One region of the Paenarthrobacter sp. genome, then DNA from elsewhere that is predicted to be linked to it. Evidence: riboswitches for the same ligand, from Rfam matches in the RefSeq annotation. Region 1 holds a riboswitch; each other region holds the start of a gene.

Region 1 (9,875 bases):
CCCGGTCCACTTCGGCGTTGTCGAAGTGATACTTGGTGGGGTTCTTGACGTACACCAGGATGTTGTCGTGCTTGGTGGGCCAGCGGTTCTTGGCGCGGGCGCCGTAATCGTAGGCCCAGATGATCTCGTTCAGGAAGCATTCCCTGCCGAAGATCGAGTCCAGCATCACTTTGGCGTAGTGGACTTCCCGGTAATCCAAATGCAGGTACAGGGTGCCGTCGTCGGCCAGAAGTCGCCAGGCTTCCACGAGCTTGGGTTCCAGGAAGGACCAGTAGTCACTGAAAGCGTCGTCGTAGCTGTGCAGGGCGCCCTTGATGGTGTCGTAGGAGCGGCCCTTGAAGCCGACGCGGTCGCCGTCGCCGTCCGCGTTGCGGACCATGCGGGTTTCCTGGCGGCGTTGGACTCTGCCCGTGTTGAAGGGCGGGTCCACGTAGATGAGTGTGAAGGCGCCGTCCGGCAGCGTAGGGAGGAATTCCGCGTTGTCCGCGTGCACCACCAAGTTGCCGCCGTCCGGCGCCCAAACAGATTCAGTCATTGAGGTTTTTAGGCCTCAGTGCTGCCGGACTGGGCAGCTGCGGTCTCACCGGACACCACTTCGCCATTGCGACGACGAGTGCGGGTCCGACGCGTACGTGACGGCTTCTCCGCATTGTCCGCGGTGGCTATGCGGGTTTCCGAAGCGCCGGCAGCGGGGGCTGCCTCGCCATCAGAAGTACGACGGCGGCGCGTACGGTTGCGACCACCCTCGCCCTTGGATTCACTGGACTCGGCGTCACCGGACCTGCCGGAGCGGCCACGGCCGCCGTCTCGGCCACCATCGCGCTTGCCGTCTCGTCCGCCATCGCGGCCTGAACCGCCGGAGCGGGCGTTTTTCTTGCCGGTCTCGCCCAAGTCCTCAAGGACCTCGGCGTCGACGCCCGCGAGGATGCGCTTGTTGCGTGGCAGGCGGCCCTTGGTGCCCTCGGGGATGTCGAGATCAGAGTACAGGTGCGGCGAGGAGGAGTACGTTTCTACGGGCTCGGGAACGCTGAGTCCCAGGGCCTTGTTGATCAGGCCCCAGCGAGGCATGTCGTCCCAGTCAACAAACGTGACTGCGGTGCCTTTGTTTCCTGCGCGGCCTGTGCGGCCAACACGGTGCAGGTAAATCTTTTCGTCTTCCACGCACTGGTAGTTGATCACGTGGGTGACGTCATCGACGTCGATGCCGCGGGCAGCGACGTCGGTTGCCACCAGTACGTCAACCTTGTTGTTGCGGAACGCGCGGAGCGCCTGCTCGCGGGCGCCCTGGCCAAGGTCGCCGTGAATGGCTGCAGCTGCGAAGCCGCGGTCTACGAGTTCCTCGGCAACCTTTGCGGCGGTGCGCTTGGTCTTGGTGAAGATGATGGTGCGGCCGCGTCCGCGGGCCTGCAGGATGCGGGCCACAACCTCGGTCTTGTCCATGCTGTGTGCACGGTAGATGAGCTGGCGGATGTCGCGCTTGGTGAGGCCTTCATCATTCGGGTCAGCTGCCCGGATGTGGGTGGGCTGCGTCATGTAGCGCCGGGCCATCGCGATGACGGGGCCGGGCATCGTTGCCGAGAAGAGGAGCGTCTGCCGCACGGCGGGGGTGCCTGCGATCAGCGTCTCGACGTCGGGGAGGAAGCCGAGGTCCAGCATTTCGTCGGCTTCGTCCAGGATGACCATCTTGACGTTTTTGAGGCTCAGGTGCTTCTGCTTGTACAGATCGATCAAGCGGCCAGGTGTGCCGACTACGATTTCGACACCCTTCTGCAGGGCATCGATCTGAGGCTCATAAGCGCGGCCTCCATAAATGGTGGCGATGCGGGCATTGCGCTTGCGTGATGCGGCCTGGAGATCGTTGGCAACCTGGACGGCGAGTTCACGCGTGGGGACGATGACCAAGGCCTGCGGTGCGCCCGGGACGGCGAGTTTGGCGTAGCCGGCATCGTCCCGGCCTGCGACACGCTGGAGGGCGGGGATGCCGAAGCCCAGAGTTTTTCCGGTACCCGTCTTGGCCTGGCCAATGATGTCGTGGCCGCTCAGGGCGACGGGCAGGGTCATGGCCTGGATGGGGAAGGGGTGCGTTATCCCGGCGTCGGCCAGGGACTCAACGATGTCGGCGCGGACGTTAAAGTCAGCGAACGACTTTTCTTCGATCTCGTGGGGCGCCTCATCAGAGATGATCGTTTCCTCGGGCTCGATTGATTCGGTTCCGGTGGAGTCCGTCAGGACTTCGTGGGTATGCAATTCACTCACAGGGAGTTTCCTTATTCATTTGGGCATTGGCGCTGCATGCTCAACGGCGGCGGCGGAGCCGTACCGGAGCACGAACGGGCGCGCAAGCAAGTCCAGTGGAAGCCGATCGCGGGCTATCTAAGTACTGGCACTGGTGACCAGTTGGTACATCTCAAGATCGCGTAGGGGCGGGCTTGTTGAGTTCAAAAATTAACTGAATCAACGACCGGGCATCCATTACTACAACCCCAGTCTATCCTCTGAGGGCCGGAAAGCCCGGATCGCCGGATGTACGGCTTCAAGGCAGCAACTGGAACCTGATCTCGCGGCTGGCGATATCAGCCTTCAGAAGCCGCACCCGAACCTTGGTTCCGGACTCCATTTCTCCGTCGCACCGGGCCGTAACAGCGGGGTCTGCGATTTGCACGACGCCAAACGGTCCGTTGCCGTTTCCGTTGCCGTTTCCGTTGCCTCTGGCGGCTCCGTTGGAGGGCTTGGACCCGGAAATAACCACAGCCTCGAATTCCTGGCCGATGTGGTTGGCCACCAGCGCCGCTTCCACGGTGTCCAGTGCCGCCCGCTCGAGTCGTCCGGCCAACTGATCCGAGGCTGCCATGATCTCGGGCAACGACGGTAGGGCCTCACGAGCCCACGCCGGAATGTCGTGGTTATTGCTGAGGGCTTCGCAGATCACCAGGACAAAGCGATCGATGAGGCGCCGCAAAGGTGCCGTGGTGTGGGCATAGGGAGCCCCGATAGCTGCTTGGATGACATTGGCCGGAACATCACCGTCAAAGGGCGTGTAGCCGGCACCGCGGAACAACGTGCCGGCCGAATGCAGGATGGCAAGTTGTTTGGGATCGGATGCATCCAAGGTCCGCAAGTATTCGCCGTAGCTGACTTGTCCGTCCCAAGGTTTGCCGAGGGCAGTTGTTTGCCGCTTGAAATGGAGTAGTGACCGATCATCAGGTGCGGGCATGGTGCGCAAGATGCCCACTTTTCCATCGAGCATCATCCGCGCGGCGGCCATGCCTGTCATGAGGGAGATCTGCGCGTTCCAGTCCTCAATCGGCAGGGAGGGCGCCGCCGCGATTCTGTACCCGCCGCCGTCGGTCGCTTGGACTATTTCCTGTTCCGGCATATTGAGGCTCGCGCCGCCCCGCTGCCGTTCCAGTTCGACGCGCTTCAGTCCCACTTCTTTGAGGAGCTGAAGAACGGGTGGGGCTGTTCCGTCGTCGATCTGTTGTTGCGCGCCCTTGTAGCTCAGTTTGGCCCTGCTGCGCACAGTCGCGCGGGCAACGGTGACAGCCAGAACTTCAGCTTCCGCGTCCAGGTCGAAATCCCAGACGAAAGCACTGCAGTCCTGGCCGGCCAGCAGGCTTCCGGCGTTCTCACTGATGACCTCCGGATGCAGTGGGATTCGGCCATCAGGAGCGTAGAACGTCTGCCCGCGTTGACGCGTTTCGGCATCAAGTGCGCCGCCGGGAGCCACAAAAGACGGCACATCGGCGATGGCATAAAGGACCTTGTATCCGGCACCGGTCCGTTCAATGAAGAGGGCTTGGTCCAGGTCGGTGGACGTCGCGGGGTCGATGGTCACGAAAGGAATGTCCCGCAGGTCCTGGGCCGGCAACTCAAGGGCCTCCACCGCTTCCTGCGCCTCCTCCACCGCTTCTGCTGGGTATTCGCCGGGGAGTTCCAGCTCCGTCCTCAAAGCAGCAAGGGCCGCAGCAAGCTGGTCCGACGAGTCGTCGACGTTGGGCGCAATCCGATGATGTGACACGAAAATCAGGTTAGCCCGAATTGGGCCGATAGTCTTGGATCATGGGCACTTCCCCGGACGCCGCAGCCTACGCCGGACAACTCTCCACGGAGTTGCTCGGAGCCATGGCGTACGGCGAGCTGTCCGCCTTTGGGCGGCTATCCCTGGACTCCCGCCACGCGCCCACGCTTCATGACAGGTCCGTGCTCGCTAAGATCGCAGTAGGGGCCTATGGCAACTTTGCCGTCCTCAACAACCGGTTGTCGGAGATGGGCCTGGATCCGGAACAGGCCATGCTGCCGTTTCAGCGCTCCTTCGATCACTTCCACGAGCGCACCAAGCCGGGGGACTGGTTCGAATCCGTGATGAAGGCCTATGTCATCGATACTGTGTCATCAGATTTCTATAGAGCCGTTTCCATGTTCCTCGACCCAACAACGCAGCATTTCGTTGAGCGCGTTGCCTCCCCCGATCAGGCCACGGAAGTCCTTCGCGTCCTGCTCAGGCGGGCCTTGGCAGATGACCCGCGCCTCGCTTCGCGATTAGCGCTGTGGGGCCGCCGTTTGGTGGGAGAAGCGTTGACGCAGGCGCAGCGTGTCGGCATGGAACATCCCCTGCTGGGACCAATACTGAAAAACGGCGGGGACGCGCGTGCCGCGGTGAAAACGCTGACGACGGAGCTCGCCGATAAGCACGCCCGCCGGATGACCGGCCTCGGGCTGACCGCCTAGCCCGCGGATCGCACGCACGTCCGCCTTTCCCTAGACGGTATCCAAAGCTTCCAGCAGCGACTTGGCTGCCGCCGTCGGGTCCGTTGCCGCTGTGATGGCACGGACCACCACGATCCGGCTGGCGCCCGCTTTCACAACTTGCTCAACGTTACTGAGATCGATGCCGCCAATGGCGAACCAAGGAAGGGTCACGCCGTCTGAACGCTTGACCGCTTCTGCGGCATATGTGACCAAGTCCAAACCAACCGCAGCGCGGCCTGGTTTGGTGGGTGTTGCCCACACCGGGCCCACACAAAAATAATCCAGTCCCAAGGGCCCTTGGGAGGTGGCCACGGCTGCATCGATTTGTTCCGTTGTGTGAGTGGAGAGGCCGATGCCGGTGACGTTCGGCAGAAGGGTCCGGGCGGCCGTCAGGGGCAGGTCCTTTTGCCCGATGTGGAACACGGGGGCCCCGGAAATACTGGCAACATCGGCCCGGTCATTCACAGCCCACAGCCGGCCGTGCCGTTGTGCGACGCTCCGCAGGACGGCCAACATCTCCAGTTCTTCGGCAGCTTCCAGAGTCTTGTCGCGGAGTTGGATGATGTCCACGCCGCCCTCGAAAGCAGCGTCGACGAAGTCCTCAAAATCGCCCTGCTCCTTACGGGCATCTGTGCACAGGTAGAGGCGGGCGGAGGCAAGAGCGTCAGGCTGAGTCATGGGAACCAGAGTAGTTCCTCTAAACTGGGCACGTACTGCGGGAGCCGCGACATTCGTCATATGACTGTCCGGCTGAGAGGGCTTCAGCGCCGACCGCTTGACCTGATCCGGCTAGTACCGGCGTAGGGAAGGAAACGAATGGCAGATCCCCGCCATACCCCTCTTCATGCAGACGTTGCAGTCATTGGTGGCGGCGTCATCGGCCTCGGCATCGCCCACGAAGCCCGGCGATTGGGCCGATCAGTTGCGCTGATCGACCCCGCACCTGCTTCGGGCGCCTCCTTCGCAGCGGCCGGCATGCTTGCACCCGTCAGCGAACTCCATTACCAAGAAGAAGACCTTCTTGACTTAATGCTTGAGTCTTCCCAGCTATGGCCCTCCTTTGTGGACGGCCTGGATCAAAGTGCAGGGGACAGCGGATACCGCACGACGCCGACCCTTGCCGTGGGTGCCGATGCAGCCGACCGCCGGGCGCTCGCAGACCTGAGGTCGGTACAGCTTGCGGCCGGTTTGGGCGTCGAACCTCTCGCCCTGCGGGGTGCGAGGCAACGGGAGCCGCTCCTCAGCCCGCAGATTTCCTGCGCATTCGACATACCGGCCGACCACCAAGTCGATCCGAGGAAACTGGCGGCATGCCTCTTGGCAGGACTGGCAAGCCATTCGCCAAGCGACAGTTCCTGGGTGCCGGGAGTCGACGACGGATTCGCCATTGCTTCCCGGGCGCGCGGTTTGCTGTGGGAAGGCGGGCGGGTCGCAGGAGTGGACCTTGAGTCAGGAGCCGCCGTCCTCGCCGGAGAGACCGTGGTAGCCAACGGGCTGGGGGCGTCCCAACTTACCGGTCTCCCTGATGGCCTCAAACTTCCGGTAAGGCCGGTCTACGGGGACATCCTCCGGCTTCGCGTCCCTGATCACCTGCGGCCCTTGGTCACATCAACGATTCGCGGGATGGTCCGTGGGATGCCTGTCTACATCGTCCCCCGGGACGACGGAACTGTGGTGATTGGAGCCACGCAACGCGAAGATGGGTTGTCAGCGCCTTCCAATGCGGTATCAGCCGGTGGCGTTTACCAATTGCTGAGGGACGCCCAAGTATTGGTCCCCGCAGTGGCTGAACTGGAACTCCTTGAAGCAACCGCCCGCGCCCGCCCCGGAACACCGGACAACGCTCCACTGCTCGGACGGGTCGGTGCTTCCGATGGCGACGTCGAGGGCCTGGTGATCGCAACAGGATTCTTCCGCCACGGAGTCCTCCTGACTCCCGTGGCCGCCAAGATCGTCGGAGAACTCATTGTTAGTGGCTCGGCGGACCCCCGATGGGTCCCCTTTATGCCCCATCGTTTCGCGAGCAACGCCCCTGTTGCCCGAGCACTCACGCCAGCAGCACGAACCACTACCAAGGAAACAGCATGAACATTAAAGTGAACGGAACCGACCACGCAGTCTCTGATGACGCGTCCGTCAGTACCCTCGTTACCGCCGTCACCGGTCGCGCCTTGGACCCTCGCGGACAGGCGGCCGACGGCGGCAAGCTGGGAGTCGCCGTCGCACGCAATTCCGAGGTGGTGCCGCGCAGCCAATGGGCCGTGACGGCGCTCGCCGACGGAGATGAACTCGAACTTGTAACAGCAGTCCAGGGAGGCTAATCATGACAACAGCAAACGTTGACGTCCACACCACTGACGTTCGCACCGACGCGCTGGTGATCGACGGCGTCGAATTCGGTTCCCGCCTCATCATGGGGACCGGAGGCGCGCCGAGCCTCGACGGCTTGGGATCAGCGCTCCTCGCTTCGGGGACGGAGCTCACCACAGTGGCGATGCGCCGCTATTCGCCCGCCGAAACAGGCTCGCTGTTCCAGCTCTTGGTGGACCATAACATCCGCGTGCTGCCCAATACTGCCGGTTGTTTCACGGCCAAGGACGCTGTGATGACAGCTGAACTGGCTAGGGAAGCACTTGAGACCGATTGGGTGAAGCTGGAAGTCATCGCAGACGAACACACGCTCCTTCCCGACGCCGTGGAATTGGTGGATGCAACCGAACAACTTGTAAACCGCGGCTTCAAGGTTTTCGCCTACACCAATGACGATCCCGTGCTTGCGCTCAGGCTCGAGAATCTGGGTGCAACAGCCGTCATGCCCTTGGGATCGCCCATCGGAACCGGCCTTGGCATCCTGAACCCGCACAACATTGAGCTCATCGTGTCCCGGGCCTCCGTACCCGTGGTCCTCGACGCGGGGATCGGAACAGCCTCCGATGCTGCCCTCGCCATGGAACTGGGGTGCGACGCCGTCCTGCTTGCCACCGCCGTAACGCGGGCGCAAAACCCCGTGCAGATGGGCGAGGCCTTCAAACACGCTGTGATCGCCGGTAGGCTGGCCAAGCAGGCGGGCCGGATTCCACGGCGGGAGCACGCGCTCGCATCCTCGGCGATGGAGGGCCGGGCAGAGTTCCTCTGATGAAGGAGCAGTCATGGCAGGCACGGAAGACCAACTGACCGAAGCAGCCATCAACGATGCCCTCAGGGCCCTTCCAGACTGGAAGTATTTAGATGGTCTGGTGACGGTTTATAAAACCTCGACGGCGGCGGACGCGCTTGCGTTGATTGCCACGGTTGGACAGATCGCCGAGGAACAAAATCATCATCCGGATCTGGAGTGGCGCTACAACAGGGTCTTTGTTCGCTACGTATCCCACGATGCGGGCGGCCAGGTGACGAAACGTGACGTTGCCGCTGCCACCGCTGTCAGCGAAGCGGCCGCAAGGATGCATGCAGCCGCCCAGCCGGACCGGTATCCGGCGTCATGAACCGCCCAGATGGCAGTAACACCAATCCCAAGCTCGACCATTGGTGTTACTTGACCATTGGTGTTAACTGCCATCTCGCGGGCTTAAAGCGTTAGAGCCGCAGGGCCTTGGTGAGCGCCACAGTATCGTGCTTCGTCCGGCTCCGGCCCAGAAAGAGCACCACAGCAACCGCCGCGGCAGTCCCGAGCACCATCGGCAGGACCCACGGAATCCACGTTGCGCCCGGCTGGTAACCCAATCCGGCGCTGATGAACGCGATCCAGCTCAGGGTGCCGACAGCTGCTGAGACGCCGGCCGGCAGTGCAATTCCGTATTTGCCGTGCCGCTTGTCGTTGGCCCACACGATGAATCCGGTGGCAATGGTGGCCAAAACCACCACGACGAGAGAAAGCATGAAAACTCCTTAGCGGACGACGGGACGCGGGGATTGGGCTAGAGGGCGCCGAAGCCTACGCGGCGAACTTCCTCGGCGCCGATCTCCACATAGCCCAAGACGTTGCCGGGAACGATGATCTGGCGGCCCTTCTCGTCCGTTAGGCGAAGTTCGGAGCCCTTGGTCACGGCCTCGGCCACGATCTTGGCAACCGCGTCGGCATCCAAAGCGGATTCGAGCACGATCTCACGGCCAACGTTCTGAATGCCGATCTTTACTTCCACAGCAAGGCCTCCAAGCCAATCAAGGGTTAAGTCAGTCCTCTATTTGTAGCCTAGGACTCTTTGGGGAATCGACTGATTCCGCGCCAAGCTAAACGATAGATCAGATCACTGGCCACATCGAGGTCCAGGTTTCCGTCCGTTTCAAGCCAATACCGGGCGCTGACCTGCGCCATTCCGGCCAAACCCCGCCCAAGGAGCTGCGCTTCAAGAGGGGGAAGCTTGGTGTCCTCGGCAATGACGTGGGCCACGGCGTCCGCAAACGTTTTGTTGAATGTCTCCAAACGCGAACTGACGTCGGGGTCATTAATGAGGTCCGATTCGAATACCAGGCGGTGGGCTTGGTCGTCGTCGGCGATGAACCTGTAATAGGCGCGCATGACGGCCTTGACGCGTTCCTTGTTGTCCGTGGTGGAGTTCAAGGCGTCGAGCATGAGCTGTGTCAAGGTTGCCAAGTGGCTGTCCAAAAGAGCCATATAGAGCTCGCGCTTGGACGGGAAGTGCTGGTAAAGCACTGGTTTGCTTACATGTGCGGCTTCTGCGATCTCGTCCATGGCCGCCCCATGGAAGCCGTTGGAGACGAATACTTCCAAGGCTGCGTTCAGCAACTGTGCGCGGCGCTCGTCCCGCGGCAATCGTGGGGAACGCGTTGTACCTGCCCGTTCCAGCTTGGCCGGTGCTCCATCGTTTGCCCGTGTGCCGTCAGCCACAGTCTGCCGCCTTTCCTTTGCAGTTATGACTACTCTACCGGGGGGTAATATGACCGGGCGGCATCTGCAGGCATACATTGGGGTATGGCCTCAATTGTTGCTGCCCCCGCTGCTGCGCCCGCCGTCCTGCCGCCCCTCGTTGAACCGGCCGCCGAACTCACGCCGGCCGAGGTGGAGAGGTACTCCCGGCACCTCATCATTCCCGAAATTGGCGCCATGGGCCAACGCAGGCTCAAGAATGCAAGAGTCCTCGTCATTGGCGCGGGAGGCCTTGGTT
Region 2 (9,875 bases), on a different contig from region 1:
CGGCAGCATTCCGTCTGCGTTGAGTTGAGCAACCAAGCTGGCGCGGTCCAGCGTGAAGATGTCACCGGGGCCGTTCACATCTACGTCGAGACGGAGCACGTCCGGACCGAAGCCGATCCGCAGCTGGTTGGGGGAGTCCACGCCCGAAAATCCCTTCGGCAGGTGGGGGACCGGACGGAAGGTGATCACGGCCTCCTTGCGTCGGCGTCCCATGGCCTTGCCGGAGCGAAGGATGAACGGGACACCCTTCCAACGCCAGTTATCGATGTCCACCCGGACCTCTGCAAGGGTTTCAGTATTGCGGGCCGGGTCCACGCCTTCCTCGGCAGCGTAATCCGGAACCGTTCGTTCTCCGAGGGTTCCCGTGGTGTATCGGGCACGGCGTGTGGAATCGGTGTACGGGGCTTTGATGCTGCTGGCTCGCAGGACCGTCCCCACGGCGTCACGCAGGTCCCTTTCCTCGATGGTGGCTGGCGCGTCGATGGCCAGGAAAGCCATGATGTGAAGGAGGTGGCTCTGGATCATGTCGCGGAGCGCCCCGGCGGTGTCGTAGTAACGGGCGCGGCCCTCAAGTGCCAGGTCCTCGTCAAAGATGACCTCCACTTTCTCGATGTGATCGCGGTTCCACACCGGTTCCAGGAACGTGTTGGCGAAACGAAGACCCAGGATGTTCAACACCGTGGCTTTGCCAAGGAAATGGTCTACGCGGTGGATGTGGTCCTCGGGCACCAGCGCGGCGAGTGTCTTGTTCAGCTCATACGCAGATTCTGTTCCCGAACCGAATGGCTTCTCCATCACCAAGCGTGTACCCGTGGGCAGCTGATCCTTGTGAAGAACCTCGCAGGCCTTCTGGCTGATGTGGGGCGGTAGGGCGAAGTAGATGGCTACCGGGCCTTCCAACCGGGCCAGCAGCTCCGCCAAAGGCCCGTCTGCCGTGACATCCAGCTGATGGTATTCGGTTGCCGCGGCTACAGCAGCCAGAGCAGCGCGGCCTGTCGCATCGGCTGCATCCGATGCGGCAGCAAAGGCGCCCTGGACCCGTTCCTGCCACTGTTCAGGGGACCACGGGTCAGAACCCGCCCCTACCAAACGAAGCCCGGGTGCCCGGCCGGAGGCCAGGAGCCCGGCAAGCCCGGGCAGGAGCAGCCTCCCTGTCAGGTCCCCCGACGCGCCGAGGATGAGCAACGTTTTTACGGTTCTTTTGCTGGTCACTGTGCCAGCATGCCATCTTGCAGGTGCGACTTGGTACCCTAGATAGTCGAGTCCCCTTGTCGATTCAGATTTGCTGGGTTGAGACATATTTGTTGGGGCAATCGTCAAGACTCTGGCGTGCCGCATTGGCCGCCATTCGTAGACCATCGAAAGAAGTGCACGGCGCGTGTTCAATTCACTCTCTGACCGCTTGACAGCAACCTTCAAGAACCTTCGTGGCAAGGGCCGCCTCACCGAGGCTGATGTCGATGCCACGGTTCGGGAGATTCGCCGTGCCTTGCTGGATGCGGACGTTGCCGTATCCGTGGTCCGCGAGTTCACAGGCCGCGTTCGCGAACGGGCCTTGGGTGCCGAAGTCTCAGGAGCATTGAACCCGAGCCAGCAGATCGTGAAGATCGTCAACGAGGAACTCAAGGAGATCCTTGGTGGCGAAACCCGCCGCATCCGCCTGGCCAAGACGGGCCCCACCATCATCATGCTTGCCGGTCTCCAAGGTGCCGGTAAGACCACCCTCGCCGGCAAACTGTCCAAGTGGCTCAAGGCCCAGGGCCACAGCCCCATGCTGGTGGCCTGTGACCTTCAGCGACCCAACGCCGTGACCCAGCTTCAGGTTGTTGGTCAGCGCGCGGGCGTCCCGGTGTTCGCTCCGCACCCCGGTGCTACGTCCGAGCTCGAGCACCCTGCCGGTGACCCGGTGGCCGTAGCCAAGGCCGGCGTCGAGGAAGCGCGCCAGAAGCTGCACGACGTCGTGATCGTTGACACCGCCGGCCGTCTTGGCGTTGACGCCGAGATGATGGATCAAGCCCGCCGCATCCGTCAGGCCATCATCCCCAACGAAGTTCTTTTCGTCATCGACTCAATGATTGGCCAGGATGCCGTCAACACGGCGATGGCCTTCGATGAAGGCGTCAACTTCACGGGTATCGTGCTCTCCAAGCTCGACGGCGACGCCCGCGGTGGTGCCGCGCTTTCGGTAGCGTCCGTAACCGGTAAGCCGGTCATGTTCGCGTCCACCGGTGAAGGCCTGGACGATTTCGAACTGTTCCACCCGGACCGCATGGCCTCCCGCATCCTGGACATGGGTGACGTCCTCACCCTGATCGAACAGGCCGAGAAGGCGTGGGACAAAGACGAAGCCGCCCGGATGGCGAAGAAGTTCGCTGACCAGGAAGACTTCACCCTGGATGACTTCCTCGCCCAGATGCAGCAGATCCGCAACATGGGCTCCATGAAGAAGATGCTCATGATGATGCCGGGCGCGCAAAACATCCGGCAGCAATTGGAGAACTTCGACGAAAAAGAGATCGACCGCGTCGAGGCCATCGTCCGCTCCATGACTCCGCACGAGCGTGTAGCTCCGAAGATCATCAACGGTTCCCGTCGCGCCCGTATCGCCAAGGGTTCCGGTGTGCACGTGTCTGAGGTCAATGGCCTGCTGGAGCGCTTCGCCCAGGCCCAAAAGATGATGAAGAAGCTCGCGCAGGGTGGTGGCATGCCGGGTATGCCCGGGATGCCTGGCCTTGGAGGCCCCGGCGGAGGACGCAAGGGAGGCAAAAACGCCCCGAAGAAGAAGGCGCGCTCGGGCAACCCTGCCAAGGCAGCCCAGGAGCTGCGGGATGCAGAAGCCAAACGGGCAAACGCAGCCTCGGCAGCCCCCACGGGCGCAGCTTTCGGCCAAGGCGCGGCAGACTTCGATCCCTCATCGCTCAACCTCCCCAAGGGCTTCGACAAGTTCCTGGGAAAGTAAACCGTGGCTGACATCCCAACCGCGCCGCAGTTGGGATGTCGGAGCCGTGGAATAGGCTGAATCAATGCATAAGCAGCGCGTAGCCTTCGTCCACGGCCTGGGAAGTTTCGGTGCTGCGGCATGGCCGAAGCAACATGGCATGGCCCTTGCTTATGATGCACTCTTCCTACGGCGGCACGGCTTTGACTCCGTGGCCGAACCGGTAGAGTCCAACGTGGCGGCCGACGTCGCAATAGTGATCAACGCCTTGGCTGATTCCGGTGGCGGCCATATCGTTGCCCACGAACAAGGCGCCATTTCGGCCATGCTGGCGGCAGTCGAGCGCCCGGACCTTGTGCACTCACTTTGTTTGGTGGAGCCTTCCTGCTTGTCCCTGACCGCTGAGCTTCCGGCGACTGCTTCCTATCGGGCCCTGATGGAACCGCTGTTCGATGTGCGGAGCCAGCTTAACGACGCCGATTACCAACGTGAGTATTACCGGCGCGCTTTCTCTGCCGAGACCGGCGGACTGGACACTCCGGAGGCGCGGCGGTCAGCCCGCAGGCTCCGGCTCCAAGCACCACCGTGGGAAGCCCCGCTTCACATTGTTCCGGGCGTCCCCACACTGGTTCTCACTGGCGGTTGGGAGCCCTTGTATGAGGAGATCGCCGGCTATCTCCAGGAGACCGGTGCCCTCCGCCGTGTGGCAGCGGGTGGACACCGGCCCCAGGATTCCGTTGATGGCGCTCAGGTAATCCGCTCGTTCATCGCAGATGTTGGACGGGCAATGTCAGCTCAGGCTTCCTGAGCTGCTTTCGCTCCCACCCTGGTTCGCCGGTACCTGAAGTTCCGGCAGGTAGACCTTTCCACCTGAGGCCAGGAACTCCTCGCTCTTTTCCCGCATCCCGCTGTACATCCCTGCGATTGCGGCCTGTGACTCTGCCGAACCATACTCGTCACGGATGTCCTGGCTGATGCGCATCGAACAGAACTTGGGGCCGCACATGGAGCAGAAATGCGCGGTCTTCGCTGGTTCAGCGGGCAAGGTCTCGTCGTGGAAGGATTCTGCCGTGACCGGGTCGAGGGACAAAGCGAACTGGTCCCTCCAGCGGAACTCGAACCGTGCCTTGGAAAGCGCATCATCACGCTCATGGGCCCCCGGATGTCCCTTGGCGAGGTCAGCTGCGTGAGCCGCGATCTTATACGTGATCACACCCGTCTTGACGTCGTCCTTGTTGGGAAGCCCCAGATGTTCCTTCGGGGTCACGTAGCAAAGCATCGCGGTGCCGTAGCGGGCGATTTCCGTGGCGCCGATAGCTGAGGTGATGTGGTCATAGCCAGGTGCGATATCAGTAACCAGGGGACCCAGCGTGTAGAACGGCGCACCCTTGCACAGTTCCTGCTGGCGCTCCACATTTTCGCGCACCAGATGGAAAGGAATATGCCCGGGGCCCTCCACCATGACTTGGACATCGAATTCCCACGCCCGTTGCGTCAGCTCAGCGAGCGTATCCAGCTCCGCGAACTGCGCGGCGTCGTTCGCGTCGGCGATGGAACCGGGACGAAGCCCGTCACCCAGGGAGAACGCGACATCGTATTTGGCGAAGATTTCGCACAACTCGTCAAAGTGCGTGTAGAGGAAGTTCTCCTGGTGATGCGCCAGGCACCATCCGGCCATAATTGAACCCCCGCGGGAGACGATGCCCGTGACGCGGTTGGCGGTCAAGGGCACGTACCTCAGCAGAACTCCCGCGTGGATGGTCATGTAGTCCACGCCCTGCTCGCATTGTTCGATCACGGTATCGCGGAAGATCTCCCACGTGAGCTGATTCGCCTCGCCGTTCACCTTCTCCAGCGCCTGGTAGATGGGGACTGTTCCGATCGGAACGGGCGAGTTTCGGATGATCCACTCCCGCGTGGTGTGGATGTCATCTCCCGTGGAGAGGTCCATCACGGTGTCAGCACCCCACTGGGCTGCCCACTGCAGTTTGTCCACTTCCTCTGCAATGGAGCTGGTGACTGCCGAGTTGCCGATGTTGGCGTTGATCTTGACCAAGAATGCCTTGCCAATGATCATCGGTTCTGATTCAGGGTGGTTGATGTTGTTCGGAATGATTGCCCTTCCCGCGGCAACTTCGCTGCGGACCAGCTCAACGTCACAGTTCTCCCGCAACGCAACGAACTGCATCTCCGGAGTCACGACGCCTTGTTTCGCGTAGTGCATTTGCGTGACGGTCTTACCCGCGACGGCGCGGCGCGGCACCGGTTGCGCACCCTTCCACTCCGCTGACGCGGCTCCACGCCGAACCGCGGACTTGCCGTCGTCGAGCAGGTTCCGTTCCCGCCCCGAATACTCCTCCGTGTCTCCGCGGGATTCGATCCATGGTGCACGGAAAGGCTCAAGGCCCACCACGGGATCGCTTCCGGGGCCCGCTGTTCGGTATACCTGCAGAGGCTTGTTGGCTTGCCCATTGGGGGAGGGCTCCAACGCGATCTCCGTGACGGGGACCCGTATGCCGTTGTTTGGATCTTCCAGCCAAGCCAACGAATGGGACTTCAAGGATTGCGTGACGGTTTCCGCCGTATTGATCTGGTTTTGGACTGTATTGGTCTGGTTTTGGGCAGGGCTGTGCTGTGTTTCTGTGGTGCTCAAGGGAATACTCACTTCCTTCGCCGGCATTACCCGGACAGGTTCAACGGTCGCAGACTGCGTCAGTCCGATCTCAGCCCCTGCAGGGGCCCCCGTGTGGTCGTAGACGAAGCTACCACAGCTCCCGACGGGCTCCCAGTCACATGCAGGCACCAGGCTCCATCGCACCTCCCCCCGCTACGCTTTTGCCATGGCCAACATCATCGAATTCAGCGGACCCGTGCTCGTATCGGCAGCCGAAGAACGCCATGGGCTGTGGTCCGTAGACGGCAAGCTGACGTTCGAGCGTCCCTTTGCGACGCCGGACAGGGTGTTGGATGGCTGGGTTCTGCCGGGTTTCGTTGATGCCCACTGCCACATTGGGCTCGGCGCTGGAGGAGCTGTGGACGAACAGGTCACGCAGGCCCAGGCCCAGGCAGACCTCGACGCTGGAACGCTGCTGATCCGCGATTGCGGATCGCCCGGCGACACCCGCTGGGTGCAGCAACGAACGGACTTGCCCCGACTGATCAGGTCGGGTCGGCATATCGCCCGGAGCCGACGTTATCTCCGCGGGTTGGGCCATGAAATTGAGCCCGGAGAACTAGTGGAGACGGTCCGGAAGGAAGCCCACGACGGCGATGGCTGGGTAAAACTGGTGGGCGACTGGATCGATCGCGGTGTTGGAGACCTCGCAGCCTCGTTCCCTGCGAAGATCGTCAAGGAAGCCATCTCGGCGGCGCACGATGAGGGCGCAAGGGTCACCGCACATTGTTTCGGCGAGGCCACCATAGATGACATGCTCGACGCCAATATCGACTGCATAGAGCACGCCACTGGTCTCCTTCCGCGGCATCTGCCGCGCTTGGTGGAACAGTCAGTGCCTATCGTCCCCACCTTGGTCAACATCGCTACCTTCCCGGATATCGCTGCCCAGGCAGGGCCGAAGTTTCCTGACTACGCGGCCCACATGATTCGTCTCTGGGAGCGTCGTCGCGAGCGGGTGCTGGAGGCCTTCGAATCAGGGGTTTCAATTTATGCAGGTACTGACGCCGGCAGCGTGATCAAACACGGCAGGATTGCGGACGAAATGATGGAACTGCACGACGCCGGCCTTCCGCCGGCGGCGGTGCTGCACGCCGCCACCTGGGGCGCCCGTGAGTGGCTGGGAGTCGAGGCCATCGGCGAAGGCGCAAGTGCCGACGTCGTGCTGTGCAGTGACGATCCGCGTCGTCATCCGGGTACCGTCGCGGCGCTCAAGCATGTCGTGCTCAGGGGCAATGTCGTCCGTTAGGAATAAATTGAAGCTTCAAGTAATTTAGATAGGTAAGAAGGTGCCGATGCGCGGCCGCCTCAGAACCCGGGAGCTTCACATGACCTCATCATTCAGCCAGGATCTTCTGCCTGCCGAACTCACCATGGGCACTGTCATGCTCAAGGTGGGCGATATGAAAGTCATGAGCGACTACTATCAGCGGGCACTCGGCCTGGAAGTTGTGGCCGAGCAGGATGGTGGGCTGTACCTGGGGCGCGTGGGAAAGCCCGTCGTCCACCTTGCCCCCGCTGCTGGGTTGCAGATTCCCGGGCGGGGAGAGGCTGGTCTGTTCCACACGGCAATCCTGTTCCAAGATCAGCCGTCGCTGGCCGCGACTATTGCTACGGCCGCGGAGTACGAGCCTCGTGCTTTCGCGGGCAGCGCCGACCACCTGGTGAGCGAAGCGTTCTACTTCACTGATCCCGAAGGCAACGGAATTGAGCTGTACTACGACAAGCCGCGTGAGCTCTGGCAGTGGGACGGCAAGAATGTTGTGATGGACAATGTGGCTTTGCCACCGCAGCGCTTCCTTCAGCAGCACCTGAGTGAAGCTGCGGTGACAGGTCAACGCGAGGCCGCTGCCGGGATCGGACACGTGCACCTGCAAGTGGGTGACGTCGAAACTGCGCAAAAGTTCTACGTGGAGACTCTCGGCTTCGAGCGAACCGCAGGCTGGCATGGCCAGGCACTATTCGTTTCCGCCGGCGGCTACCACCATCACATGGCCATGAACGTCTGGAACAGTCGCGGAGCAGGCCCCCGAAAGGACACGCTCGGCCTCGGGGAGGTTCTGATCGAAGTCCCCGGCAGTGACGACGTCGCAGCGCTGGCCGATCGCTTGAAGGTCGCAGGAGTGCAGAATCATCACACAGGAGCTGAGCTTCGGTTTGAGGACCCCTGGCGGAACAAGCTGCGGGTTGCCGTCCGCTAGCAGCTTGCTGCCACTCCTGCGCAGGCTCCCTCCTGCACAGGCTCCCTCCTGCACTAGGCTGGGCAGTGACGGCACGAAGCCATTCGGATTCGTGCCGCCGCCCCGTCAGCACGAAGGAATGAGAGTACTCTCCATGGGCTTTGCCGAAATTTTTGTAGCCACCCACGATGAAGCACTCAAGCGGGCAGCTGCCCTTGAAAAGGGGGCTGACGTAACCGGCCCCGCCGTGAGGATTGAGGGAATCACCGACTTCGAGGTGGAGCAGTTGGGCGACCTCGCAGGACAAGCTGTCCACGCCGCCGGAGCTGATTATGAGCTTGCTTTGGTTGATGTCACCAGTGATGCGCTCCTGGGCGTTCCTGAGGCCATGGTGCGGGCCTTGGCCGAACTCCTCACCTATGAAAGCGAAGGGGACGCGAACGTCCTCGATGACGTGGCTGCTGCCTGGGCCGCACAGGACGATATGCCGTTTGATGCAGCGCGATCGCGCCAGTACGTCCAGCAGTTGGCCGCCCTTGCCACGGACGTTGAGAAGGCGGAGCGCTCCGGGCTCTTCGTCTGGTCTGAATGAGGCATTGATCCGGACAAGCGCGGCACGTTATAACCGGGGGAGTGGGCAAGAACACGCCGCTCAACATGGGCTAAGTCGTATTTGCTCCGGGCATCTGGCACAATAGACAGGTACTCGATCGGTGCGGCCCCTCTCTCCGTGCTCGTATCTTGTCCTTCGAACCGTCAAGTATGGCCCGCCCCACGGGTGCAAAACGTCGGGTTCACCTCGTTTCAGAAACAGGAGTGACCACAAAAGTGGCCGTAAAGATTCGCCTTAAGCGCTTCGGTAAGATGCGCGCACCGTACTACCGCATTGTCGTCATGGATGCCCGCGCCAAGCGCGATGGCCGTGCCATTGAAGAAATCGGCAAGTACCACCCCACCGAAGAGCCGTCGTACATCGAGGTCGCTTCCGAGCGCGCCCAGTACTGGCTTTCCGTTGGCGCCCAGCCCACCGAGCAGGTTGCCGCGATCCTGAAGATCACCGGTGACTGGCAGAAGTTCAAGGGCCTGCCGGGCCAGGAAGGCACCCTGAAGACCAAAGCTCCGAAGGAAGCCTTCGTAGCCCCGGAGAAGGGTTCCGTCATCATTCCGGAAGCCATCACCAAGAAGGCCAAGAAGGACGAAGCCGAAGCTCCGGCCGAGGCTGAAGCAGAGACCACCGAGGCTGAGTAAGTTGCTGGCAGAAGCGCTCGAGCACTTGGTCCGTGGGATCGTTGACAGCCCTGAGGATGTCAAGGTCAGTGCCAAGAACAACCGCCGCGGGGAATCCCTCGAGGTGCGCGTTCACCAGGAGGACCTCGGACGGGTGATCGGCCGTCAGGGACGCACCGCACGCGCATTGCGCACTGTGGTTGCAGCTTTGGCTGGTGGCGAGCAGGTCAGGGTCGACGTCGTCGATACCGACCGTCGCCGGTAACGCGCTCAGCACTACTTGTCTTAGATCCGGCCCCTTCACCGAATATGGTGGAGGGGCCGGATTGCTTTATCCACATTTTCCTGTCCGTTGCCGCCCGGTGGCGCGGGCACTACAAGAATTCAGAGGAACCCATGCAGCTCCAGGTGGCCCGGATCGGCAAACCCCATGGCATCCGCGGCGAGGTTACGGTGCAGGTTCTCACCGATGCCCCCTCCGAGCGCTTCGTCGCCGGAACGGAGTTCGTCGTTGAGCCCGCCTCCGCTGGACCTTTGACCATCCGCAGTGCCAGGTGGAACAAGGACATCCTCCTGCTTGGCTTCGAAGAAGTTGCCGACCGCAATGCCGCCGAGGTCATCCGTGGGGCGAAGCTCTTCGTCGAAACCGAGGAACTGGACGACGGGGATGATGACGAGGGCTGGTACGAGCACGAGCTCGTTGGCCTCGAGGCCCGGGTCGGTTCGCGAGTGGTGGGCAAGGTTGCCGCCCTCACCACACTGCCCGTTCAGGATCTGTTGACGGTCAAGGCCGACGACGGCAAGGAAATCTTGGTTCCCTTCGTCGAGGAAATCGTGCCGGAGGTCAATGTCGAGG
Region 3 (9,875 bases), on a different contig from region 1:
CCCAATCGTCATCGTCAGCGGGAACGGTTTCAATGTCCTTGCCCAAGGCAGAAGCGATCCGCTCATCGACGTGAAGGGTGACACCGGCCGAACGCAGTGCCTTGGCAACGGCAGGCAGCACAGTAGCGCCGGAGTGCACCAGCAGGGTTTCCACTGTGTTGCAGACGCTGGGGCGTTGCGTTTTGGCATTCAGGAGGATCTCCACGGCCATCTCTTCATTCGCGGACTCGTCAATGAAGATATGGACATTGCCTTCGCCGGTTTCAATGACGGGCACGGCAGAGTTGGTTACAACCGTCTGGATCAGATCGCGTCCACCGCGGGGAATAAGGACGTCCACCCGACCGCGGGCGCGCATCAGGACGTTGGCCCCTTCGCGGCCATACTGGTCCACGGTCTGCACGGCATCAGCAGGCAGGCCTACGGAATCCAGGGCTTCGCGAAGAATCTGCACCAGCGCCCCGTTGGTGTTCGCAGCGGCAGAACCTCCGCGAAGGATTACTGCGTTGCCGCTCTTGAGTGCCAGGCCTGCGATGTCCACCGTGACGTTCGGGCGGGCCTCATAAATGGCGGCCACAACGCCCATGGGGACGTTGACTTGGCGCAAGCGCAGTCCATTGGGAAGTGTCTGCCCACGGACCACGTTGCCAACAGGATCGGGCAAGCCAGCCAGGTTCTCCAGGGCAGCAACCAAACCGTCAATACGGGCAGGAGTCAGGGTCAAACGATCCAACAGGGCCGCGGACGTGCCGTTGGCACGACCCACGGCAACATCCTTGGCGTTGGCATCCAACACGTGCTTCCGGTTCTCCACCAGGGCAGCACCGATGGCACGCAACGCACGGTCCTTCCATGCACGGTTTGCCTGCCCCATGCGGCGGGCAGCCTTCCGGGAGCGGTCCGCGATTGCGTGGACGGCAGCCTCAACGTCTTCCGGTGCCAACGGTCCGCCTGCCGCAGGGTTCTCCGGCGTCTGGCCGGTGGTCCCGGAAACGTCGGAGATCACAGGGGCGTCAGGGGTCAGCGCTTCAGTCATGCTCCAAGTTTAGATGAGCGGGACGCCCTGAGGAGCACCAGGTCGTCAACATGAACAACTTCGCGGTCATAGCCGCGACCCATGGCCTGGCCAAGCTCCTGCGTTGTACGACCCAACATGCGCGGGAGTTCCTCCGAAGAGTAGTTCACCAGGCCTCGTGCCACCACGGTACCGTCGTGGCCAACCATCTCAACGGGATCACCGGCTTCGAAGTCACCGCTAATGTCCGAAATGCCTGCGGGAAGGAGTGACCTGTGCCGGTCGCGCACGGCCTTCACGGCGCCGTCGTCGAGCATTAAACGGCCCTGAACGGTCGCCAAGTGCGCCAGCCAAAGGAGGCGGACCGGCTTACGGTTGCCGTTTACGGCGAACCACGTTCCCACGTCCTCCCCGGCCAAGGCTGCCGCAGCATTGGCTGTGGACGTGACGAGCGCATGGATCCCCGAGCCGGCAGCAATGGACGCTGCTTCCACCTTGGTCATCATGCCGCCGGTTCCGACGCCGGCCTTACCCGCCTTGCCAATGGTCACGTCCTCCAGGTCCTGCGGACCACGGACGAGCGGAATACGTTGGGCGCCTTGGGACGGCGGGCCATCGTAGAGGGCGTCGACGTCGGACAGCAGCACGAGTGCATCGGCGCGAACCAAGTGCGCTACCAAGGCAGCAAGGCGATCGTTGTCGCCGAAGCGGATCTCATGCGTGGCTACGGTGTCGTTCTCATTAACTACCGGAACAACACCAAGGTTCAACAGCCTGTCCAAAGCCCTGAAGGCATTCGTGTGCTGCGTCCGGCGCATCAGGTCATCGGCGGTCAACAAAACCTGGCTGACCGTTACCCCGTGGGCGTTGAAAGCCTGGGTGTACCGTGCCATCAGGAGTCCCTGCCCTACACTGGCGGCAGCCTGCTGCGTGGCAAGGTCCTTGGGCCTCTTGGCGAGACCCAAGGGGGCAAGCCCTGCAGCAATAGCACCCGAGGACACCAGGATAATTTCTGTCCCGGAATTGCGCTTTTCAGCGAGGGCATTGACCAGTCCGGTGAGGGACTTTTCGGAGATGCCCCCCTTGATGCTGGTCAGTGAGGATGACCCTACTTTGACAACAATCCGCTTGGCGGTGGCGAGGGCCTGGCGCTCAAGTCGCTCAGCTATGTCCGGGGCGTCGACGGTCCTAGTCGTCATCACCGGAATCCAGGTGGCTTTCCTTCACTGCCTGGGCACGGCGACCACTGACTGATTCTGTCCAGATGCCGGCCTTGCGTTCAGCTTCAAGCTCAGCCCGCGCAGCGGCCTTGGCTTCGCGGCGTTCGAGCTGCTCGTCGCGCTTCTGTGAACGAGTGGGGCGGTCGCCGATGTCCGCAACGCGAATGTCTGTACCGCGGGGCGTAGCCAAGAGCTCTGCGCCGGCCATCATGGTGGGCTCCCAATCGAACACCACGCCATCGTCTTCACCGATTACCACGGTGTCGCCGGGCTTGGCGCCGACCTTGAAGAGTTCGGTTTCAACACCAAGCTTGGCGAGGCGGTCGGCGAGGTAGCCAATGGCTTCCTCGTTGGTGAAGTCAGTTTGCTTGACCCATCGCACTGGCTTTTCACCCAGGACGCGGAACAGTGGCTCGAGGTTTTTCTCCTCGCGGCGGATCTTGAAACCGGATTCGTTGACCGCACGGGGACGCAGGACGGGAGCAGCAACCTTGGGAGGCGTGGCCTGAACGGCATCACGCGCTGCCTGGACAATCTCAGCCATGGCAAAGCCGAGCTGGCGCAAGCCCTCGTGGCTCGTTGCAGATACCTCAAAAACGCGGTAGCCGCGGGCTTCGAGATCCGGACGGACGAACTCGGCCATGTCCTTGCCGTCGGGAAGGTCCACCTTGTTGAGGACTACCAGCTTGGGACGCTCATTCAAGGGCACAACTTCGCCGTCAACACCGGCGTAGCTCATGTCTACTGCGTACTTCTCCAGTTCGGCCTCGATGATGGCGAGGTCGGAAAGAGGATCGCGGTCAGATTCGAGTGTTCCGCAATCAAGGACGTGAACCAGCGCAGCACAACGCTCTACGTGACGCAGGAAGTTGTGGCCCAGGCCCTTGCCTTCGCTGGCGCCCTCGATCAGGCCGGGAACATCGGCGATAGTGAAGCGGACATCGCCGGCCTGCACAACACCGAGGTTGGGGATGAGGGTAGTGAAAGGGTAGTCGGCAATCTTGGGCCGGGCAGCAGACATGGCTGCAATGAGGCTCGACTTACCGGCCGAAGGGAAACCAACCAACGCGATATCTGCGATGGACTTCAGTTCCAGGACGATGTCGCTGGATTCACCTTCGATACCAAGCAGGGCAAAGCCCGGAGCCCGACGCTTCTGCGATGAAAGGGATGCGTTGCCGAGGCCACCCTGCCCGCCGGCAGCTGCAATGTATTCGGTACCCTCGCCAACGAGGTCGGCCAGGACTTCGCCGTCTTTGGTCTTGACCACGGTGCCATCGGGCACGGGAAGAATCAGGGTTTCACCGTTCTTGCCTCCACGCCAGTCACCCATGCCGGGGCCACCGTTGGTGGCGTGGCGGTGGGGAGCGTGGTGGTAATCAAGCAGGGTTGTGGTCTGGGCAGATACACGCAGGATGACATCGCCACCGTTGCCGCCATTGCCACCATCGGGTCCACCGAGCGGCTTGAACTTTTCCCGCTTGACAGAGACACAGCCGTGGCCGCCGGTTCCGCCGGATACGTGCAGGACTACCCGGTCTACAAAGCTCGCCACGTGAATCTCCTCAGTTGCTGTCTCACAGCGTTTGTTGCTGTTGCCAGCGTTATTGCAAAAACCAGTGCGCTAAAGCGCCCTAGTCGATTGTAATGCGGTTAAAAGAACGGTGGAGCGGGCCGTTTGGCCCGCTCCACCGGTTCAGAACTTGTTGTTACTCTGCAGCTGCAGCAGCAACAATGTTCACTACGCGACGGCCGCGGCGAGTACCAAACTCAACCGCACCGGCCTGCAGTGCGAACAGGGTGTCGTCGCCACCGCGACCGACGCCTGCGCCGGGGTGGAAGTGGGTTCCACGCTGGCGAACGATGATCTCGCCAGCGGAAACTACCTGACCACCGAAACGCTTGACGCCCAGGTACTGAGCGTTGGAGTCACGACCGTTGCGAGTGGAACTCGCGCCTTTTTTGTGTGCCATGTGAAATGCCTGCCTCTAAATTTCTGGGGAAACTGAAAAACCTGAACAGCGGGTAACGAAAGTTACGCGATGCTGGTGATCTTGATCTTGGTCAGTTCCTGACGGTGACCCTGACGCTTCCGGTAGCCGGTCTTGTTCTTGAACTTCTGGATGACGATCTTCGGACCGCGGAGGTCCTCGAGGATCTCAGCCGTGACCTTGACGTTGGCCAGTTCCGCAGCTGCGGAGGTGACCTTCTCGCCGTCAACCAGGAGCAATGCGGGCAGCTCAAGCGTGCTACCGGCTCCACCGGGGACGCGGTTCAGCGTTACGTAGTCTCCAACGGAAACTTTTTCTTGGCGGCCGCCTGCGCGGACAATCGCGTACACCACTTGGGTACTCACTTCTCTCGACGTTTATTACAAAATTTGCGTGCGGAACCTTGAACCGGAATCAGCCCTGGTTCGCGCTGTGCCTCAACGCCGTGGACTTCTGATCGAAGTCCGCGAGTCATCCCATGAACAATTCCAAGGGGCATAACCCAAGTGTTGGCGTAAGCACCGAAGATCAAGATTACGCTAGTTTGACCTTCAGCTGCAAATGAGGCCGGGTCCGGAGGCTACCTCGTGACTTGCGTCACCAGTTGTAACGGACTCTCCCGGCACCGTGCCCATACAGCCTACAGTGTTTGGGCGAGATTAACGCGATCCAACCAGCGACGCGCAGACGTGTCGCTCCAATCGGTCTCATATACGTGCGTGGAAAGCTACTGAGCGCGGGTGAACGAAGCCTGCGCAAACAGCCTCGGAGCATCGAAGAATGCTGTCTCGTAGCGGCATGACTGAGTGAAGGCATCCATCATGGCAGCCCGCTCCGTACCGGAAGCCACGACGGCCGCAGCATCCGTGAAGTTGATCGCTTTCCTTGTTGCCGCTGCGAAATCCTCGTCGGCGTAGGTCTTCAACCAGCCCGCATATGCGTGGTCCGCAGGCGCGCCGGCTTCTACGTATGCCGCATGAAGCCGCTGACCCACCTCCGCGTACAACCAGTAACAGGGCAGGACCGCTGCCAGCACCACGGCGTAGCTGCCGGCAGCGGATGTTGCCAGTAAATGGTCCACGTAGGACTTGGTGACCGGTCCGATTGTCGTGGAGGCTTCCCGCGTGCTCAACCAATTCCTATGCAGCTCCGATTCAACCTCCAGGCACTGCTGTGACGCCTTTGCCCAGAACAGTTGTTCTTCCTCCGTGGGGGCCAAGGCTCCAGCACGTGCCAAGACCCTCGAATACCCATTGAGATAGATAGCGTCCTGGGCAAGGTAGTAACTGAAGTCACGTTCCGGCAGCTCGCCGGATTGAAGTCCTTGAATAAACGGGAGTCCGTAAATCGCTTCGAGTTCAGGGACGGCTTCGTTCCACATGGCCGCAGCGAAAGCGCCCGGCTTGGATGCCTGCCGGAAGTGGTGGAAGTGGTTCACGGGCCCGTTGCCTTGACCCACGTGCAGCGCGTCAGAGGCCCTCAACGCCCCTAGCAACCACGGCTTGACTTCCCGCAGTGAAACTTCCCAGTCACCAGTTCCTGCCTGGACTGTAGCCAGGGCGGAGGACAGGGAACACCCGGTACCGTGGCTGTTCCGCGTTGCAACCTTTGGACCTGCCACTTCGATCACATCCTGGGACAGCAGCCCGCTGGTGTTTACCAGTGCATCGGGGCACTCCGGCCCTGGGAGGTGGCCGCCCTTGACCAGGACCGTGTTCCCGAACTCGGCTGCCAACCGCTTGCCCTGGTCCAGCGCCGAAGCCCAGTCTGTTGCCTCCGGCTCCCCCAGCAACATGGCCAGTTCAGGAAGGTTCGGAGTGATGAGGTGGGCCAAAGGGAGCAGCGAACGCAATGCCTTCTCAGCGGACTCCCGAAGCAGTCGGTCACCGCTGGTGGCCACCATCACCGGATCAAGGACCACGACGGCGGGACACACCTCTTCGAGCCAGCCCCGGACCTCGTCAATAACGGCTGCGTCGCCGAGCATTCCGACCTTGACGGCATCAATGGTGATGTCACCACTAATGGCGTCCAGTTGCTGACGCAGGAAGTGTGCGGGAGGGACATGGACGGCACTGACCCCCCTGGTGTTTTGCGCGGTGAGCGCCGTGATGGCAGCCATGCCGTACCCGCCGAATGCGGCGATGCTCTTCAGGTCCGCCTGGATTCCGGCGCCACCCGAAGGATCCGAGCCGGCAATGCTCAGGACGCGCGGGGTTGGATGGGCCGAAGCCGGTGCGTCCAAGGGGTACACCGATGAATATGATGATGCAGTCATGAGGACATCCCTTCGCCGGTGCTAACCGGACAGGTTCAACGGGTTTGGATCTCAGCCTGGCCCAACGCCCGGCACCCCGTGTCAGTCCCCAAGCGTAGCCGGGAAGCAACGTGGCGCGGGAACCGGGCCACGCCGGAGCCCGGATGTGACTATGCACGCGGCTCATGCGTGGCCTACAGTGCCGACAGAAAAGGACCCTGCGCTACCCGCCGTTTGGCAGATAGCGCAGGGTCCTTTTCAACTTGTTCGGTGCGATTAGAGCTCGGAAGCAGGCACTCCAACGCCGAGGATGATGGGCTCATCCTTTGGTGCCTTCCGGGTCGGTTCCACAGTCGCCTTGGCTTCATGCGCCGAACCACGGGTGGCCGACGCTGTTACGTCATGGTGTTCAACGCTGGTTTCATTGGCCGCGCCCTGAGCCCTGCTGGCACTCCTGTTACGGCGACCACGACGACCACGCGGGGCTGAAGCAGCCTCAGGATCTTCCTCAGCAGCCCGTGCCGGAGAAGCAGCCTTCGGGGTCTCAGCAGCCTTCGGTACTGAAACCGGCGCGGCTTCTTCCTCAGCTGCCGGAGCAGCGCCGAGGTGCGAGAACGCTTCAGCCAGGAGATCCAGGCTCATGGCAGGCTTTGCTGCCTGCGGCTCGTCGTGGTGTTCAACGAACGGCAAGGCAACTTCTTCCCCGCCGAAACGCAAAACAGGAGTGGACCTTGCTTCCTGGACTGCCGCTTCCCTGCTTGCAGCATCCGTGCTTGCAGCATCCGTGTTTGCAGTACCGCGGGCTGACGCCCCTGCTTCACTGCCGGTGGCTTCGCCGCCGGCGGCGGCGCCGGGTGCGGGGCTGGCATCTGGCTCGTGCCGGCCTGCCGCACGCGCTTGCTCCTCTGCACGGTGAACTTCGTCGTCGTGCAGGTGTGCGGCGTGCGCTGCAGCGGCAATCGTGGCCAAGGCTGCCCTGGTTGCCTCGGCTTTGGCTAGACGGACAGGATCCTGCGGTTCAGCCGTGGTGGTTGCTGCGGCCGGGGCGGACGTGGTGGTGTGGACCTGCGCGGGGGCTTCGGCAATGGCCGGTCCCCCACCCTTGCCGCGGCGGCGCTTGCGTTCGGTCCGCCCCGCAGGCTGCTGCGCTTCTGCGTGCGGGCGGTGATGTTCAGCAGCCACTACGTTGGCGCGCCGGTGCTCAACGGGCTCGTCGTGCGTGACGACACCCCGGCCGGCGCAGTGCTCGCACTGCTCACCGAAGACCTCAAGGAGGCCGGTTCCCATGCGCTTGCGCGTCATCTGGACCAAGCCCAGCGACGTCACTTCGGCCACCTGGTGCTTGGTGCGGTCCCGGCCGAGGCACTCCACCATGCGTCGCAGGACGAGGTCGCGGTTGGATTCAAGGACCATGTCAATGAAGTCGATGACGATAATGCCACCGATATCGCGCAGACGAAGCTGGCGAACAACTTCCTCGGCCGCTTCAAGGTTGTTCTTGGTGACGGTTTCTTCAAGGTTTCCGCCACTGCCGGTGAACTTACCGGTGTTGACGTCCACCACGGTCATGGCCTCGGTGCGGTCGATGACCAACGAACCACCGGAAGGCAGGAAGACCTTCCGCTCAAGGGCCTTGTGGATCTGCTCGTCGATGCGCCACGCGGCGAAGATGTCCTGGTCCTTGGTCCACTTTTCGAGGCGTCCCACCAGATCGGGGGCGACGTAAGTCACGTAGGCTTCGATGGTGTCCCACGCGTCGTCACCGGAGACGATCAGCTTGGAGAAGTCCTCGTTGAAGACGTCACGGACCACTTTGATGGTGAGGTCGGGTTCGCCGTAGAGCAGTTCCGGAGCCAGGACCTTGGTGGACGAGGCCTGTCCTTCAATGCCTTCCCACTGTGCACGCAGCCGGTTGATGTCGTGGGTGAGCTCTTCCTCCGACGCACCCTCAGCTGCTGTGCGAACAATGACACCGGCGTTTTCCGGCAGGCGGTCCTTCAGGATGCGCTTGAGGCGGTTGCGTTCGACGTCGGGCAACTTGCGTGAGATGCCGGTCATGGAACCACCGGGTACGTACACCAGGTAGCGGCCCGGCAGGGAGATCTGGCTGGTGAGGCGGGCACCCTTGTGTCCCACGGGGTCCTTGGTGACCTGGACCAGGACGGAGTCGCCGGACTTCAGGGCGTTCTCGATCCGGCGCGGCTGGCCTTCAAGGTTAACTGCGTCCCAGTTGACTTCTCCGGCGTACAGGACGGCGTTACGGCCCCGTCCGATGTCCACGAACGCAGCTTCCATGGAAGGCAGCACGTTCTGGACCTTGCCCAAGTACACGTTGCCGATCAGGGAGTCCTGCTGGGTCTTGGACACGAAGTGCTCAGCAAGCACGCCGTCTTCCAGGACACCAATCTGTATTCTGTCGTCGCGCTGGCGGACGATCATCTGGCGGTCCACCGACTCGCGGCGGGCAAGGAACTCGGCCTCGGTGATGACCTGGCGGCGGCGTCCGGTTTCACGGGACTCGCGGCGGCGTTGCTTCTTGGCCTCCAGCCGGGTAGAGCCCTTGACGCCGGTAACCCGGTTGGAGGGGGCTGCCTCCGTGATGGGGCGGGGCGCGCGGACACGGGTGACTGTGTTGGGCGGATCGTCGTCCGAGCCGCCGGTCAGTTCAAGATCCTGGTCTCCACGACGCCTACGACGCCTACGCCGCGAGGTGACGCCTTCTTCGAGGGCTTCTACTACCGGCGCTTCCTCGTCCTCGGACTCAGTGCCGTCCTCGGTCTCGTTCTCTTCGCGCTCGGTTCCACGGCGACCACGGCGGCCCCGGCTCCTGCGACGCCGGCGACTACCTGCGTCTTCCAGCTCGCCTTCAGCGGCGGTTTCGGTTTCTTCTGCGGGCTCCTCAGCCTTCTCCTCCACCGCGGTGACGCGGGGAACCGTGGTGAGGTCCGGGGCCTGGAAGATCATGGAGGTGATGGAAACCGGCTCCATGAACAGGGAGGTGGACGCTGCAGGAGCAGCTTCTTCGGCAGGTTCCTCAGCAGCGGCCTCGGATTCCGGGTTTTGGGCAGCAACATCGGTGGCTACCTCAGCGACCGGTACTTCCGGCTGGGAGCCATTTTCCGGCGTCGTGGTTTCCGGGGCGGCTTCTGCAGCAACGGGTGCCTCTAATACTTCAGCTTTGGGCTTGGTAGTACGACGACGGCGGACCGGCTTCTCGGGGGCCGGCTCGGTGGCGGCTTCGGCAGCTTCCGGGACGGCGGGGGCGGCGTCGCCCGCGGCAGTAGCGTCCTCGCCCAAACCGGGCAGGGTTTCGGCAGGCTCTGCCTTCTTGCGGGAACGGGTGCGGCGCACTGGTGCGGCGGTTGTCTCAGTGGCTGCTTCCCGGGTGGGGG

The links. Region 1 has a riboswitch for thiamine pyrophosphate ahead of thiO (glycine oxidase ThiO). Riboswitches for the same ligand answer to the same signal wherever they lie in the genome.
Region 2: another riboswitch for thiamine pyrophosphate. It lies ahead of thiC (phosphomethylpyrimidine synthase ThiC); the one in region 1 lies ahead of thiO (glycine oxidase ThiO).
Region 3: another riboswitch for thiamine pyrophosphate. It lies ahead of thiD (bifunctional hydroxymethylpyrimidine kinase/phosphomethylpyrimidine kinase); the one in region 1 lies ahead of thiO (glycine oxidase ThiO).

The regions. Positions count from the first base shown of each region.
Region 1 covers NZ_JAPSHI010000001.1:290,524-300,398, reverse strand. Annotated here, with positions in the region: gene RIF72_RS01340 (DNA methyltransferase) at 1-535, opposite strand, end outside; gene RIF72_RS01335 (DEAD/DEAH box helicase) at 544-2,256, opposite strand; gene RIF72_RS01330 (RNB domain-containing ribonuclease) at 2,534-4,018, opposite strand; gene RIF72_RS01325 (ferritin-like fold-containing protein) at 4,060-4,728, shown strand; gene thiE (thiamine phosphate synthase) at 4,759-5,427, opposite strand; TPP riboswitch at 5,455-5,573, shown strand; gene thiO (glycine oxidase ThiO) at 5,566-6,837, shown strand; gene thiS (sulfur carrier protein ThiS) at 6,834-7,070, shown strand; gene RIF72_RS01305 (thiazole synthase) at 7,073-7,885, shown strand; gene RIF72_RS01300 (4a-hydroxytetrahydrobiopterin dehydratase) at 7,899-8,234, shown strand; gene RIF72_RS01295 (hypothetical protein) at 8,326-8,628, opposite strand; gene RIF72_RS01290 (DUF3107 domain-containing protein) at 8,667-8,891, opposite strand; gene RIF72_RS01285 (TetR/AcrR family transcriptional regulator) at 8,942-9,676, opposite strand; gene moeB (molybdopterin-synthase adenylyltransferase MoeB) at 9,683-9,875, shown strand, end outside.
Region 2 covers NZ_JAPSHI010000020.1:14,909-24,783, reverse strand. Annotated here, with positions in the region: gene RIF72_RS14665 (glucose-6-phosphate dehydrogenase) at 1-1,212, opposite strand, end outside; gene ffh (signal recognition particle protein) at 1,379-2,959, shown strand; gene RIF72_RS14655 (alpha/beta hydrolase) at 3,024-3,746, shown strand; gene thiC (phosphomethylpyrimidine synthase ThiC) at 3,729-5,591, opposite strand; TPP riboswitch at 5,587-5,694, opposite strand; gene RIF72_RS14645 (amidohydrolase family protein) at 5,779-6,861, shown strand; gene RIF72_RS14640 (VOC family protein) at 6,941-7,813, shown strand; gene RIF72_RS14635 (hypothetical protein) at 7,932-8,384, shown strand; gene rpsP (30S ribosomal protein S16) at 8,621-9,040, shown strand; gene RIF72_RS14625 (RNA-binding protein) at 9,042-9,284, shown strand; gene rimM (ribosome maturation factor RimM) at 9,416-9,875, shown strand, end outside.
Region 3 covers NZ_JAPSHI010000018.1:23,065-32,939, forward strand. Annotated here, with positions in the region: gene RIF72_RS13755 (glutamate-5-semialdehyde dehydrogenase) at 1-1,036, opposite strand, end outside; gene proB (glutamate 5-kinase) at 1,033-2,214, opposite strand; gene obgE (GTPase ObgE) at 2,204-3,790, opposite strand; gene rpmA (50S ribosomal protein L27) at 3,945-4,208, opposite strand; gene rplU (50S ribosomal protein L21) at 4,271-4,579, opposite strand; gene thiD (bifunctional hydroxymethylpyrimidine kinase/phosphomethylpyrimidine kinase) at 4,954-6,504, opposite strand; TPP riboswitch at 6,495-6,593, opposite strand; gene RIF72_RS13785 (Rne/Rng family ribonuclease) at 6,760-9,875, opposite strand, start outside.